Regions from separate parts of the Thalassospira sp. GB04J01 genome, predicted to be linked through region 1. Evidence: predicted binding sites of a transcription regulator. Region 1 holds the regulator's gene; each other region holds the start of a gene.
What was found. Region 1 encodes PhoB, which activates phosphate uptake and scavenging genes when phosphate is short. Its sites were predicted from a motif close to TNTCATAAAACTGTCA; they were not measured.
Positions count from the first base shown of each region.

Region 2: a site for PhoB is predicted at 1,480-1,495, ahead of AMM48_RS18225 (HAD family phosphatase). Genes of this name have one in related genera too.
Region 3: a site for PhoB is predicted at 920-935, ahead of phnC (phosphonate ABC transporter ATP-binding protein). Genes of this name have one in related genera too.
Region 4: a site for PhoB is predicted at 1,261-1,276, ahead of phnD (phosphate/phosphite/phosphonate ABC transporter substrate-binding protein). Genes of this name have one in related genera too.

Region 1 covers NZ_CCDX020000008.1:268,476-271,614, reverse strand. The annotation lists gene pstB (phosphate ABC transporter ATP-binding protein PstB) at 1-432, shown strand, start outside; gene phoU (phosphate signaling complex protein PhoU) at 456-1,178, shown strand; gene phoB (phosphate regulon transcriptional regulator PhoB) at 1,196-1,894, shown strand; gene AMM48_RS06410 (cation:proton antiporter) at 1,963-3,139, opposite strand, start outside.
Region 2 covers NZ_CCDX020000017.1:61,613-64,751, reverse strand. The annotation lists gene AMM48_RS18230 (FadR/GntR family transcriptional regulator) at 1-630, shown strand, start outside; gene AMM48_RS18225 (HAD family phosphatase) at 685-1,464, opposite strand; gene AMM48_RS18220 (FGGY-family carbohydrate kinase) at 1,658-3,139, shown strand, end outside.
Region 3 covers NZ_CCDX020000012.1:536,196-539,334, forward strand. The annotation lists gene phnC (phosphonate ABC transporter ATP-binding protein) at 1-845, opposite strand, end outside; gene AMM48_RS13765 (Ldh family oxidoreductase) at 1,149-2,141, opposite strand; gene AMM48_RS13770 (META domain-containing protein) at 2,378-2,842, shown strand; gene AMM48_RS13775 (BCCT family transporter) at 2,953-3,139, opposite strand, start outside.
Region 4 covers NZ_CCDX020000019.1:101,026-104,164, forward strand. The annotation lists gene fumC (class II fumarate hydratase) at 1-249, opposite strand, end outside; gene AMM48_RS19860 (DeoR/GlpR family DNA-binding transcription regulator) at 389-1,186, opposite strand; gene phnD (phosphate/phosphite/phosphonate ABC transporter substrate-binding protein) at 1,421-2,389, shown strand; gene phnC (phosphonate ABC transporter ATP-binding protein) at 2,467-3,139, shown strand, end outside.

The DNA.
Region 1 (3,139 bases):
CGGATCCATGGGTTGGTCAATTCGCGCGATGAGCTTGATCAAATCGTCATGACCTCGCTCGAACGTGCGGGCTTGCTTAAGGAAGTCAAAGATCGTCTTCAGTCGCCGGCAACCGGACTTTCCGGTGGTCAGCAACAGCGCCTGTGCATTGCACGCGCGGTTGCCGTCAGCCCGGAAGTCATCCTGATGGATGAGCCGTGCTCGGCACTTGATCCGATTGCGACTGCCAAGGTCGAAGAATTGATTGATGAATTGCGTTCGAACTACACGATCGTGATTGTGACCCACTCCATGCAGCAGGCTGCACGTGTGTCGCAACGCACGGCTTTCTTCCATCTTGGAAAGTTGGTTGAAGTTGGGGAAACCGATCAGATTTTCACCAACCCAAAAGACGAACGCACCAAGGGTTACATCACCGGCCGCTTCGGTTAAGCGCCCGCAGGAGAGCGATTTAAATGGCTGACGACAAAACACATATCGTGAGTTCGTTCGACGAGGAACTGACCCGTCTGAACAACATCATCTCGCAGATGGGCGGGCTTGCGGAAAGCCAGCTGATCTCTGCAATCCGCTCCATTGTCAAACGCGATTCGGAACTGGCTGAAAAGGTCATTATTTCCGATCATCGTATTGATATGCTTGAACAGGAAGTTCAGGATTTTGCTGTCCGTCTGCTGGCCCTGCGTCAGCCGATGGCAGACGATCTGCGTCAGGTGGTGACAACCCTGAAGCTGTCAAACGATCTGGAACGAATTGGCGATCTTGCGAAAAACATCGCCAAGCGCGCCCAGGTCCTTAATCAGATCCCGCCGATCCGCCCGGTTCAGGTCATCCCGAACATGGCGCGTCTGGCACAGGAAATCATCAAGGACGTTCTTGACGCCTATATCGAAGGCGATGCGGAAAAGGCACAGCGTGTCTGGGCCCGCGATCAGGAAGTCGATGACATGTACAATTCGCTGTTCCGCGAATTGCTGACCTACATGATGGAAGACCCGCGTAACATTACCGCATCGACGCACATGCTGTTCATTGCCAAAAACATTGAACGGATTGGCGACCATGCGACCAATATCGCCGAGACGATTTACTATCGGATCAAAGGCGAAGACCTGCCGACAGATGGTCGGCCAAAAAACGATGCAGCAAACTTTGCTGTTGTCGAACCGAATGAGTGACACTGGAGCATAGGAAGATGGACCCAACGGTTCTAATCGTCGAGGACGAAGCCGCAATCGTGACCATGTTGCGCTACAACCTCGAACGCGAGGGGATGCAGGTTGTCGAAGCCGGGGACGGTGACGAAGCGTTGAAAATCATGGCCGAAACCCATGTTGATCTGGTTCTTTTGGACTGGATGTTGCCGGTCATGTCGGGGATTGAGGTCTGCCGTCAGATCCGCCGTAAACCTGAAAGCCGCGATGTGCCGGTGATCATGGTGACCGCGCGCGGTGAAGAAGGCGATCGCATTCGCGGCCTTGATACCGGGGCCGATGATTATGTCACCAAGCCGTTTGCCATTGGCGAATTGCTGGCCCGTATTCGTGCGCTGTTGCGCCGGTCCGGTCCGGCGCAACCACAAGGGCAGTTGATCTATTCCGATATCGAAATGGATCTCGCCGCCCACCGTGTCAGCCGCAATGGCAAGGCCATCCATCTGGGTCCGACGGAATTCCGTCTGCTGCGCTATTTCCTTGAGCATCCGGGCCGGGTTTTCTCACGCGAACAACTGCTTAACGCGGTCTGGGGCCCGAACATTTATGTCGAAACCCGCACAGTTGATGTCCATATCCGCCGTCTGCGTAAGGCGCTTAATGACGTCAAAGGGACCCGCGACATCATCCGCACCGTGCGTGCGGCGGGCTATGCACTGGACTCAGAAACCGCTGCGTAGTTCACCCAAACCTGTTTTGGCGACCTGAAGATAGAAACCCCCATCGCGTTTTGCGTGGGGGTTTTGGTTTATTTGCCGTCTTTTTTGGCTTTTGGTGTTTTGGGGCCAGAGCCAGACGCAGGCTTAGCCGAGCCTGCCGCTTCGGCCTTGCGGCGCTGCGTACGCGGGGCCAGCTCATTCATCAGCAACATGTCAGCACGTCGGAACTTGGCGATTTCGGCATCAATTTCTTCTTGCGGCACATCGCAGGCCGCCAACACATGATCTGAAAGCCGCAACCCGGTTTCAAGCACCTCGGGAATGGCCGCATCCGCCCCACTGCGCGACAGCGGCCCGATATGGGTAATGTCCTGTGCGCGGGCAAAGATTTTCAAATGCGGATAGTAATGACGGAGCAGGGCAACGGCTTTTTCGGTCGCATGCGGGTTTCCCAATGCAACGACCGCAATTTTTGCTTCGTCTGTGTGCGCAGCCCGGAATGTTTCCGGTCGTGACCCATCGGCAAAATACACCGGTAATCCTTCGGCCCGCCCGCGTGAAACCTGTAGTGCATCGCTATCAAGAACCACATAGGGAATGTTGCGGGTTTTTAACAATCTCGCCAAAACCCGACCAACACGTCCGCACCCGATGACCAGAACATGCTGCTGGAGCCCCTCGGTTTCGGCTTCAATCGGGCCAAGCTGGTCGTCTTCTTTGGGATGGAGCTTTTCTTCAATGCGTTGCCCGATGGTCATCAATGTCGGGGTCAACGCCATCGAAAGGGCAACCACCGGGATCATCACCGCGACAAGATCTGGCGCAATCGCGCCATTTTGTGCGGCCAGTGCCAGCATGACAAAGGCAAACTCGCCGCCGGCGGCCAAACTCATGCCAACACGCAACGCCGACCCTTTTTCAAAGCGGGCCATCAATGCCAGAACAAACAGAAGGCCCGTTTTCGTGCCAATCAGCGCAATCAGCCAAATGACAATGGTGCCAAACTGGGTAAACACAATATCGGCATTGACCGACATGCCCACCGACATGAAAAACAGCGACAGGAAAACACCGCGAAACGGGGTGATGTCGGCCTCAATCTGATGGCGAAATTCGGTCTCAGCCAGCATCACACCGGCGATAAAGGCGCCAAGTGCCATCGAAAGTCCGGCAACTTCGGTCAGCGTGCTGGCGGCCAGAACAACAAACAATGTGCCAATGGCAAACAGTTCCGGGTTCTTAAGAAGCGCGATATAGCGAAACAGG
Region 2 (3,139 bases), on a different contig from region 1:
GGCAGCAAACTGCCGACCGAACCGGTCCTGACCCAGACATTTGGCGTCAGCCGAACCGTGGTCCGCGAAGCCATCGCGGCACTTAAGGCCGATGGATTGCTTGAACCGCGCCAAGGGGCCGGTGTGTTTGTCCTCTCCCCCGAACCGCGTGGCGATGACAAATCGATTTTTGCAGTCGACTACGCACAGGTATCTGACGTTCTCGAAGTCCTCGAACTGCGCATGGCGGTCGAGATCGAGGCCGCTGGCCTTGCCTGCACCCGAAGCTCGGCCGCACAGCAGGCAAAAATCTATGAAGCCATGCAAAAGATGGAAGATGCCGCCACCCGGGGCGAACCAACGGAACTGGCCGATTTTGAATTCCACCGTGCGATTGCCGCGGCCACCAACAACCGCCGTTATGCCGAGTTTCTTGAACATCTTGGCGACAAAACCATCCCGCGCGCGCAGCTTCGCCGCCGCCCGCCCGAAGTCGAAGATCAGAAAAACTATATGCAGATGATATTGGGGGAGCATCGCTGCATCTATGATGCCATTGCAACGCGTGATGATGACAGTGCGCGCAAAGCAATGCGCGCCCATCTTAGCCAAAGCCAAACCCGCTATCAGAAACTTCTGACCCAGCGATAAGGCTGCACTCCCAAATCCAAGTGCTCAGGAATGGGGTAGCTTCAGATAGCGCAGTTAAGCTTCACCAAGGGCATTGGAAAGTTCCATCATATCGGACAGCACAATATCCGCCCCGGCGTCATAAAGCCGGGTGGCTGCCCTTGCCCGATCATCGGCATAATGGCCACCGCCAACAAAGCCGATGCATTTCATGCCCGCAGCAACGGCCGCCGTCACACCGGCAACGGAATCTTCAACAACAATAGCCTGATTGGGAGCATACCCCATGTCATCGGCGGCATATAAAAACAGGTCCGGTGCCGGTTTGCCGTTGGCAACAAAGTCGGCACTGTAAATCCGCCCGTCAAACCACGGACCAAGTCCGGTGACATCCATGGTTTTTCCCAGACGTTCGATGGAACTGCTTGATGAAATGCAAAATCCAAGCTGACGTTTTTTCAACGCCGCCAGAACGCTATCAATCCCGTCGATTTTAACAAGTTCATGATCATAGCGGGCAAACAGCAGGTCATAGTAAAACGGCTTGAACTGATCGCGAATGTCCTTGCCGGTTTCATCGCGAATATGATCAATCGGGGCTGAACTTGACCGCCCGGTAAAGCGGGCGGCGACTTCCGCCAATGTCAATGGCGCGCCAAAATGGGCAAGCACATCGACAAGTGTCGCAAGCGAGATCGGCTCGCTGTTGACAAGAACGCCGTCGCAATCAAACAGAACGGCATCACAATCAGCAAACAGCTCTCGGATCGCTGCCCCCGAAGGAACAGATCCACTTGCCTGATCGTTTACAGTCTCGTTTCCAGTACCGTTTCCAGTCTCATTTTCTGAGGCCATGTTAAACCTGGCTTGTTACATTTATATGATTGCCATCAGCCTATCGAATGATCCGATTAACCGTCAACAAAAATGAACATTTGACCATTAACTGAACTTTTGATCAAATCAGCTGCCAAATGCCAAACCAAAAGAATAACCGGCGGCCGTCAAAACGTCTGTCAGCCGGGAAAAGCGGAGGAAAAAGACCCACATGAGCCACAACGAAACCCGTTTTATTGGTGTGGATGTTGGCACCGGAAGTGCGCGCGCAGGTGTCTTTGATACCAATGGCAAGCTGCTTGGAAGTGCAGCCCACCCGATTGCCATGAACCGTCCAAAGCCCGATTTTGTCGAACAGGATTCGGAAAATATCTGGCAATCCGTCTGCCAATCGGTTCGTGATGCCATGGCCCAATCGGCCTCCTCCGCCGACCAGATTGCCGCCATCGGGTTTGATGCGACCTGTTCACTGGTCGTCCGCGATCAGGACAACCGCCCGCTTGGCGTGACCCCGAATGGGCCAGATAACTGGGATGTCATTGTCTGGATGGATCACCGTGCGGTGCGCGAGGCTGAGGAATGCACCGCCACCGGGTCACGGGTCCTTGAATATATCGGTGGCACCATGTCCCCGGAAATGGAAGTGCCCAAACTGATGTGGCTTAAACGCCACCACCCTGATCACTGGAACAAGATGGGTGCGGCCTATGATCTGGCCGATTTCCTGTCATTTCGCGCAACCGGCAACACCGCGCGGTCATGTTGTACAGTAACGTGCAAATGGACCCACCTTGCCCATCAGGATGATCCTTGGGATCGTGACTTTCTGTCGGTTATTGGCCTTGATGATTTCAACAAAAAAACCGGGATCGATACCAAGGCGCTTGCGGTTGGCGACCGGATCGGCACGCTGTCGCAACAAGGTGCGAATGATCTTGGTCTGACGACAAATTGCGTGGTTGGGGCCGGATTGATTGATGCCCATGCCGGTGCACTTGGCACACTTGGCGAATATCTTGATGGCAACCTTGATCAGCATTTTGCGATGATTGCCGGTACATCAACCTGCCACATGGCACTATCATCCGAACCGCGCTTTATTAAAGGCGTCTGGGGGCCGTATTTTGGTGCGATTGCACCGGGGCTTTGGCTGAACGAAGGCGGGCAGTCGGCCACGGGCGCGTTACTTGACCACATTGTTGCGATGCATCCGTTTTCCCATGACATGGGCCGAGACGCGCATAAGCTGGCCGGTGAAAAGCTGTTGCCGATGATGGGGCATCAAACCGATCTGGCGCCGCGACTTCATGTTTTGCCTGATTTTCATGGCAACCGGTCGCCACTGGCCGACCCCGAAGCACTTGGCGTGATTTCCGGGCTGACACTTGATCAAAGCGAAGAAAGCTTTTTAAAGCTGTATTGGGCAACCGCCTGTGCGATTGCCTATGGTACGCGCCACATCATCGATGCGCTAAATGACACCGGATATGACATCACCCACATCCACCTAAGCGGCGGACATACGGCAAGTGCCGTTCTGGTCAAACTTTATGCCGATGTCACCGGATGCACGGTTGTGATGTCTGATTGTCAGGAACCTGTATTGCTGGGGTCGGCCATGCTGGCGGCGGGTGCGCTTGATGATGCCGATGGCATCGACGGCCTTGCAAAGGCGGCACGCAAAATGGCGGGC
Region 3 (3,139 bases), on a different contig from region 1:
TAGCTGGTCGCCACAGCCAGATCCTTTTTCGCAACCGGCTCGGCCACGGGCTTTGCCGTGTCATGAGAACCATCTGCAAAAAGCTCGGAAGAATATTCACCGTAAAGTTCTTGGAGGAACGCCGGTGTCAGTTGGCTTGACGGCCCGTCAAACACAACTTCACCATCGCGCATGGCGATGGTGCGTTTGCAATAATCCTTGGCGTAATCGACTTGATGAAGAGATACGATCACAGTGACGTTGTCTTCGCGGTTTACGCGATCAAGCGTATTCATCACCTTGCGCGATGATGCCGGATCAAGCGACGCAATCGGCTCGTCAGCCAAAATAAGACGTGCACCCTGTGTGATTGTACGCGCAATTGCCGCACGCTGTTGCTGACCACCGGAAAGATGACGGGCTTTTTTAGTGGCATGACCATCGATGCCAACACGTGCCAAGGCACTCATGGCGCGCATGCGTTCGGATTTTGTAAACATGCACAACGACCCGCGCCATGCTGGCACACGTCCCAGCATCCCCATCAAAACGTTGGTCAAAACCGTCAAGCGGCTCACAAGGTTGAATTGCTGGAAGATCACACCGATGTCGGCGCGCACCTTGCGTGCACCACGGGAAATCTTGCCATTTTCCTGAATGGTCTCGCCAAAGACGGCAATCTTGCCACCATCACGGTCCCCGCGCAGCAACCCGGCAATATGGCGAATAAGAGTGGATTTTCCCGAACCGGATGCGCCAATCAGCGCCACCATTTCACCTTCCCGAACCTGGAGCCTGACATTATTCAGCGCACGCTTGTCACGGGAAAAGCTTTTGTTCAGTCCGGATATATCTACAACCAGCATCAAGAATTCGCCTGCATATGTTTCGCTGGAGGATGAAACTACGCGTGAACGGCGACTCTATGGTGACACTGATGTTACAGTTCGATGATTACGGAGGCCTAATTTGCCCGACAACAATTAAACTTGTCTATACATCAAGTATTTTTAGAATTGAAAACCAGGATATGAAAAATAGAAACTGTCATACTCATATTTACATATGAATGTGACCACTAAAAAAGATCGAACCATAAAATAATGATCGCGAAAAACCACATAAATATAAGTAAACATCCTCAGCCATACGGCAAAAATGGTCAATTTCTATATTCTATTGATTGCATCCATGACGTCTTCTTCAATCTCTACCCCGTCGTATTCTGCCTTCTGTCTAACCGACTTACCGCGCCGCCCCGGAAGTCGTACACCTTCTTCGGCGGCAATTTCATTGGCAATGCTGGCAAGGTGATCTGCAATATCGGGCCCACCGGTTGCTACGGGATCAATGGCAATGATCATTTGTCCCAGAGCAGGAGGCTTGCCCTTATCATCAAACAGCGATGATGACTGATGACCAAACTGTGCCCCGGTAAGACCCGCTGCCAAAAGCTCAACCATCATGGCAAGTGCGGCACCCTTTACCCCGCCAGCAGGAACCATGGTGCCCTCAAGGGCCTTCGCCGCATCGGTGGTCGGATTGCCATCTATATCGACCGCCCAGTCATCGGGAATTGAAACACCCTTTTGTTTGGCCGCCATGATCTTTCCGCGCGCGACCTTGGACAAGGCAAGGTCAATCACAATCGGGTCACCGGCATTCCCAACCGGCACACCAAAAGCAATCGGGTTGGTTCCAAACATTGGGCGGCGCCCACCCCATGCCGCCATCGCAGCCGGTGCATTGGCAAACATCATCGCCGCCAGTCCCTGCTCGGCCAGTCGTTCAACCGTCAGCCCCATAACCCCCGCATGATGTGATTTGTGGATGGATGCAATCGCAATCCCCTGACGACGTGCCATTTTGGGCAGATGTTTAACCATCAAATCCAAAGCCGGATAGGCAAAACCAAACTGCGCATCAATCCGCAAGACGCCCGGTGTCGGCATTTGCATTGTCGGTATGGCAAAGCCATTGACCTTGCCTGCAAGTGCCTGAGCGCAATAGGCGGGCACACGACGAAATCCATGCCCGCCCTGCCCGGATGCCTCGGCTGCTACCAGTGCTGTCGCAACGGATTCTGCGTTGTCTTTACTGACCTTTGATCGGATCAATGTATCACTGACGAGCGCATGCGCATCGGACAGGGAGATTTTCATAATGAGGTGACCTTGGACTTGGATGTTCTGTCATGACGGGCAGGATCCATATCATAGCCAAATCAGCTCATATTGCGCAAAGGCGTTTTCATTTCAGTATGTGGATTATGCTGAGGGTTAGGCCTTGCGCTAAAATATTGCCTTAAACATATGCGACAGTGTCACTGAGAATAGGGAACAGTCTGGCCATACTTGTGCGGTATCGGCCGGGACAGAGATAAAAACGGAAAATCATCATGCTTACTGTCAAATCGACGACGCTTTCTTCCTTTGCTATGGCAAGTGCCCTGTTGCTGGCAGCCTGCAACACCACCAGCAAATCCGAACAGCCCGAAATGGTAAGTAACTGGTCGGCAATAACGGGCAAGAATTGGCAACTCTCAATGGTCGTGGACGGGAACGAAACCCTGGCCCCAATGTCACCCGTTCTAGCCAGTGCAAACTTCACTGCAGACAGCAAAGTTGTCGGGTCGACCGGCTGTAACCGTTACTTTGGTACATATGAAGAAAACGATGGGAAACTGAAATTATCGCCGCTTGGCGCCACGCAAATGATGTGTGTTGAAGATGCCATGGCGATCGAAAACGCATTTAATAATGCGATGGAAAAGGTCAGCGATTGGCAGCTTACCAAAGATGCGCTGGTGCTAAGCGACACCAACGGAAAACCGATCATGGAATTTGTCCCGATCACGCCGTAAATATCTCAACACAAAAATCGCACGTCAAACGTGCCAAACGTAAGAAGGGGTGCAAATTTGCACCCCTTCTTTTCTAAGATTGTCTTGTCCTGCAATTCGCAGGGCAGGCATCAGTCGCTGTCGACAGTTGCCTCGGAATTTGCACCGACCGCCTTGGGTTCCGTACGCAATCCTTGAATGATCGAGTAACACGCCAGTAGCAGAACAATTGCAAACGGGAAGCCGGTAGAAACCGCCATCGCCTGCAACGATCCAAGACCACCGCCCAGAAGCAGTGCAATTGCCACCAGTCCTTCG
Region 4 (3,139 bases), on a different contig from region 1:
AACTTCGCGCGCCGCCGTTTCAATCGCACTTGCAAGCTCCCCGTCCAGATTTCCAAGCGCGACATTGGCCCGTGCTGCGGCAAGTTTTTGAATACCGAAGGCCTTGATCAACGCGTCTGGCATCCGCTCCCCGCCTATGCGGAAATTCTGGGTGGAACGCTGTGTTTGCGCCCCCCAATACCGGTCTGCGGGCACATCAATGGCCCCCATGGTATCTTGCTCGGTACGGGTGGTCACTTGATTGGTCACGATAGAAATCCTCCGTGTCAGAAAACAAACTGACCGGGGCGGGAAACCCGGCACGGCAATCCTCTGGGTACTGCCATTTGGGGAATATGGTCTGGAACCTACCGTAACGCAAATCCGATTGAGACCAATTCTTAAGATGTTAGGCGATCTTCGTTTGGGCGTCCTGCCACGTCACAAGCTTGACGCCAGAGCGGTGAAGCTGCGAGATGGTTTTCTGCGACGGTACCAGATCCGTGATGATCCCGGTCAGGGCCTCAATCGGGGCGACATTTTCAAGATAACGCTGATCAAATTTGGTGTGATCCACCATCAACCAGGTTTCGTCAGACCGTTCCATCATCGCACGTTTGACCGCAACCGCACGCCGGTTTACATCACTAAACCCCTGCCAGGAAACACCCGACGCACCGATAAAGGCGATATTGGCGTGAAACCGGCGCAGGAAATCAATGGTGTCGCTTCCGTACACGGCATTTTCGCGAACATCAAAAACGCCCGGACACATAACCACATCATCACGGTCGGCCACATCGCCCATGCCATGAACCACCGCATAACAGTTGGTGATAAACGTACGTGCCTGCCTCCCGCCATTCACTGCAAGATACGGTGCAAGCTGGGCCACTGTTGATCCGGCATCAATCATCACAACATCACCCGGGCGCACCAGATTGGCCGCAAGCATACCAATACGGTCCAATCCGGCCACTGCGGCTGATTGACGTTCGATCAGGTCAGGCTGATGCCCCATGGGCCGCGCCGATGCCCCGCCGAACTCGCGCTTGATCAAGCCATCTTCGCTTAACGCATCAAGATCACGGCGAATGGTTTCGGTCGCAACGTCGAATCGCTCCGCCAATGTGGCAACTCTCACATGTGGATGGAGCTTGAGTTCCTGCAGAATGCTTTGCTGGCGTTGTTTTTTTCCAATTCGCAAAGCAATTCCTCCCCCAATACTGGCGTTTTACCTGACCTACGGAGCACTTTAGCAATATTGATGGAAACCTTTTGTTACAGTTTTGTGTTGATTTCCAAACTTTTTCAAATTCATAATGTTGGGAAAAGCAACAACAACAAAACCACAAAACCACAAAATCGCTGGGAAAACCCGGCTTTCATAGGGAAGAAAGGTCACAACATCGTGTTTTCACATTCGAAAAAAACAGACACATTGAAGCTCACCACCTTGCTCGCGGCAATCGGTATGATTGGCATGGCATCCGCCCCGGCTCATGCGGCGGATGATTGCATTGCGCGTGGCGATCTTGATCAGATCTATTGCGATATGGATGGCGATCTGGTTGCAGATGCACCGGCTGCGGATCAGCTGGTTGATCCTGATACCCTCGTCTTTGCCTATACCCCGGTCGAAGACCCTGCGGTTTATGCCGACATCTGGAACCCGTTCCTTGAACACCTCGAAAAAGTCACTGGCAAAGATGTTCACTTCTTTGCAGTTCAGTCGAACTCTGCCGAAGTTGAAGCCATGCGTTCGGGCCGCCTGCATGTTGCCGGCTTCTCGACCGGACCGACCCCGTTTGCGGTAAACCTTGCCGGTGCGGTTCCATTTGCCCTGATGGGTGCGGACGATGGTCGTTTTGGTTATACTCTTCAGCTTTATACCCGCACCGACAGCGGCATTGACACGGTTGCCGACCTTAAGGGCAAGCGCGTTGCGCACACCTCACCGACCTCGAACTCGGGCAACCTTGCTCCGCGTGCACTTCTTCCGGGTCAGGGCATCGTTCCTGAACAGGATTACGAAGTTGTCTATTCCGGCTCGCACGACCAGTCGATCCTTGGCGTTGTGGCGGGTGACTATGACGCTGCCCCGGTCGCATCCGAGGTGGTTGAACGTATGGCGCAGCGTGATCTGTACGATCCCAAAGAAGTCAAAATCATCTACGAGAGCAAGCCTTTCCCGACCACCTCGTTCAACTATGCCCACAATCTGAAGCCTGAACTGGTCGAGAAAATCAAAGAAGCCTTCTTTACCTTCGACATGAAGGGCACTGCCCTTGGCGAAGAGTTCAAAGGTGTCTCGAAATTCCTGCCGATCACCTATCAGGATGACTGGGCGGTTATTCGCGAAATTCAGGCTGCCAATGGTGTCAAATACACCCCTGACAACCTGAAATAATTCACACCATCGCACACCACAGCAGGGCCTGATTATTTCGGGCCCTGCAATGGCCCATTTATATCCGGGGTAACGCAATGCTGCGTATCAAAGAACTCGTAAAACGCTATGGCGACGAAAAGGCAGTGTTGAAAAACCTGAACCTTGAAGTGCCGGGCGAAAGTGTCGTTTCAATCATCGGCGCGTCTGGCGCTGGTAAAAGTACCTTGCTGCGCTGTATCAACCGCCTTGTTGAGCCATCTTCAGGCTCCATCGAATTGAACGGCACTGAACTGACCAAGCTGGAAGGCAAGTCGCTGCGCCTCGCGCGTCGCCGCATTGGTATGGTGTTTCAGGGCTTTAATCTGATTGAACGCCTGACGGTCATGGAAAACGTCCAATCTGGCCGTCTCGGTTACCTTCCGGCATGGCGCGCTGTCAGCCGCAAATATCCGCAAGAAGACATCGACCGCGCTTTCCATCTGATGGAACGTGTCGGCATTGCTCATTATGCCAATAAACGTGCGAGTGAACTTTCCGGTGGTGAACGCCAACGTGTTGGTGTTGTGCGCGCCCTGATGCAGGAACCGGAAATTCTGCTGGCCGACGAGCCGACCGCATCGCTGGATCCGAAAACATCGCGTCAGATCATGGAATTGTTGCGCGCACTCGCATCCGAGCTGCAGCTGCCGGTTCTGATCAACATCCACAACGTTAACGAAGCCAAGGAATATACCCAGCGTATCGTTGGCATGCGGTTTGGTCGCATCA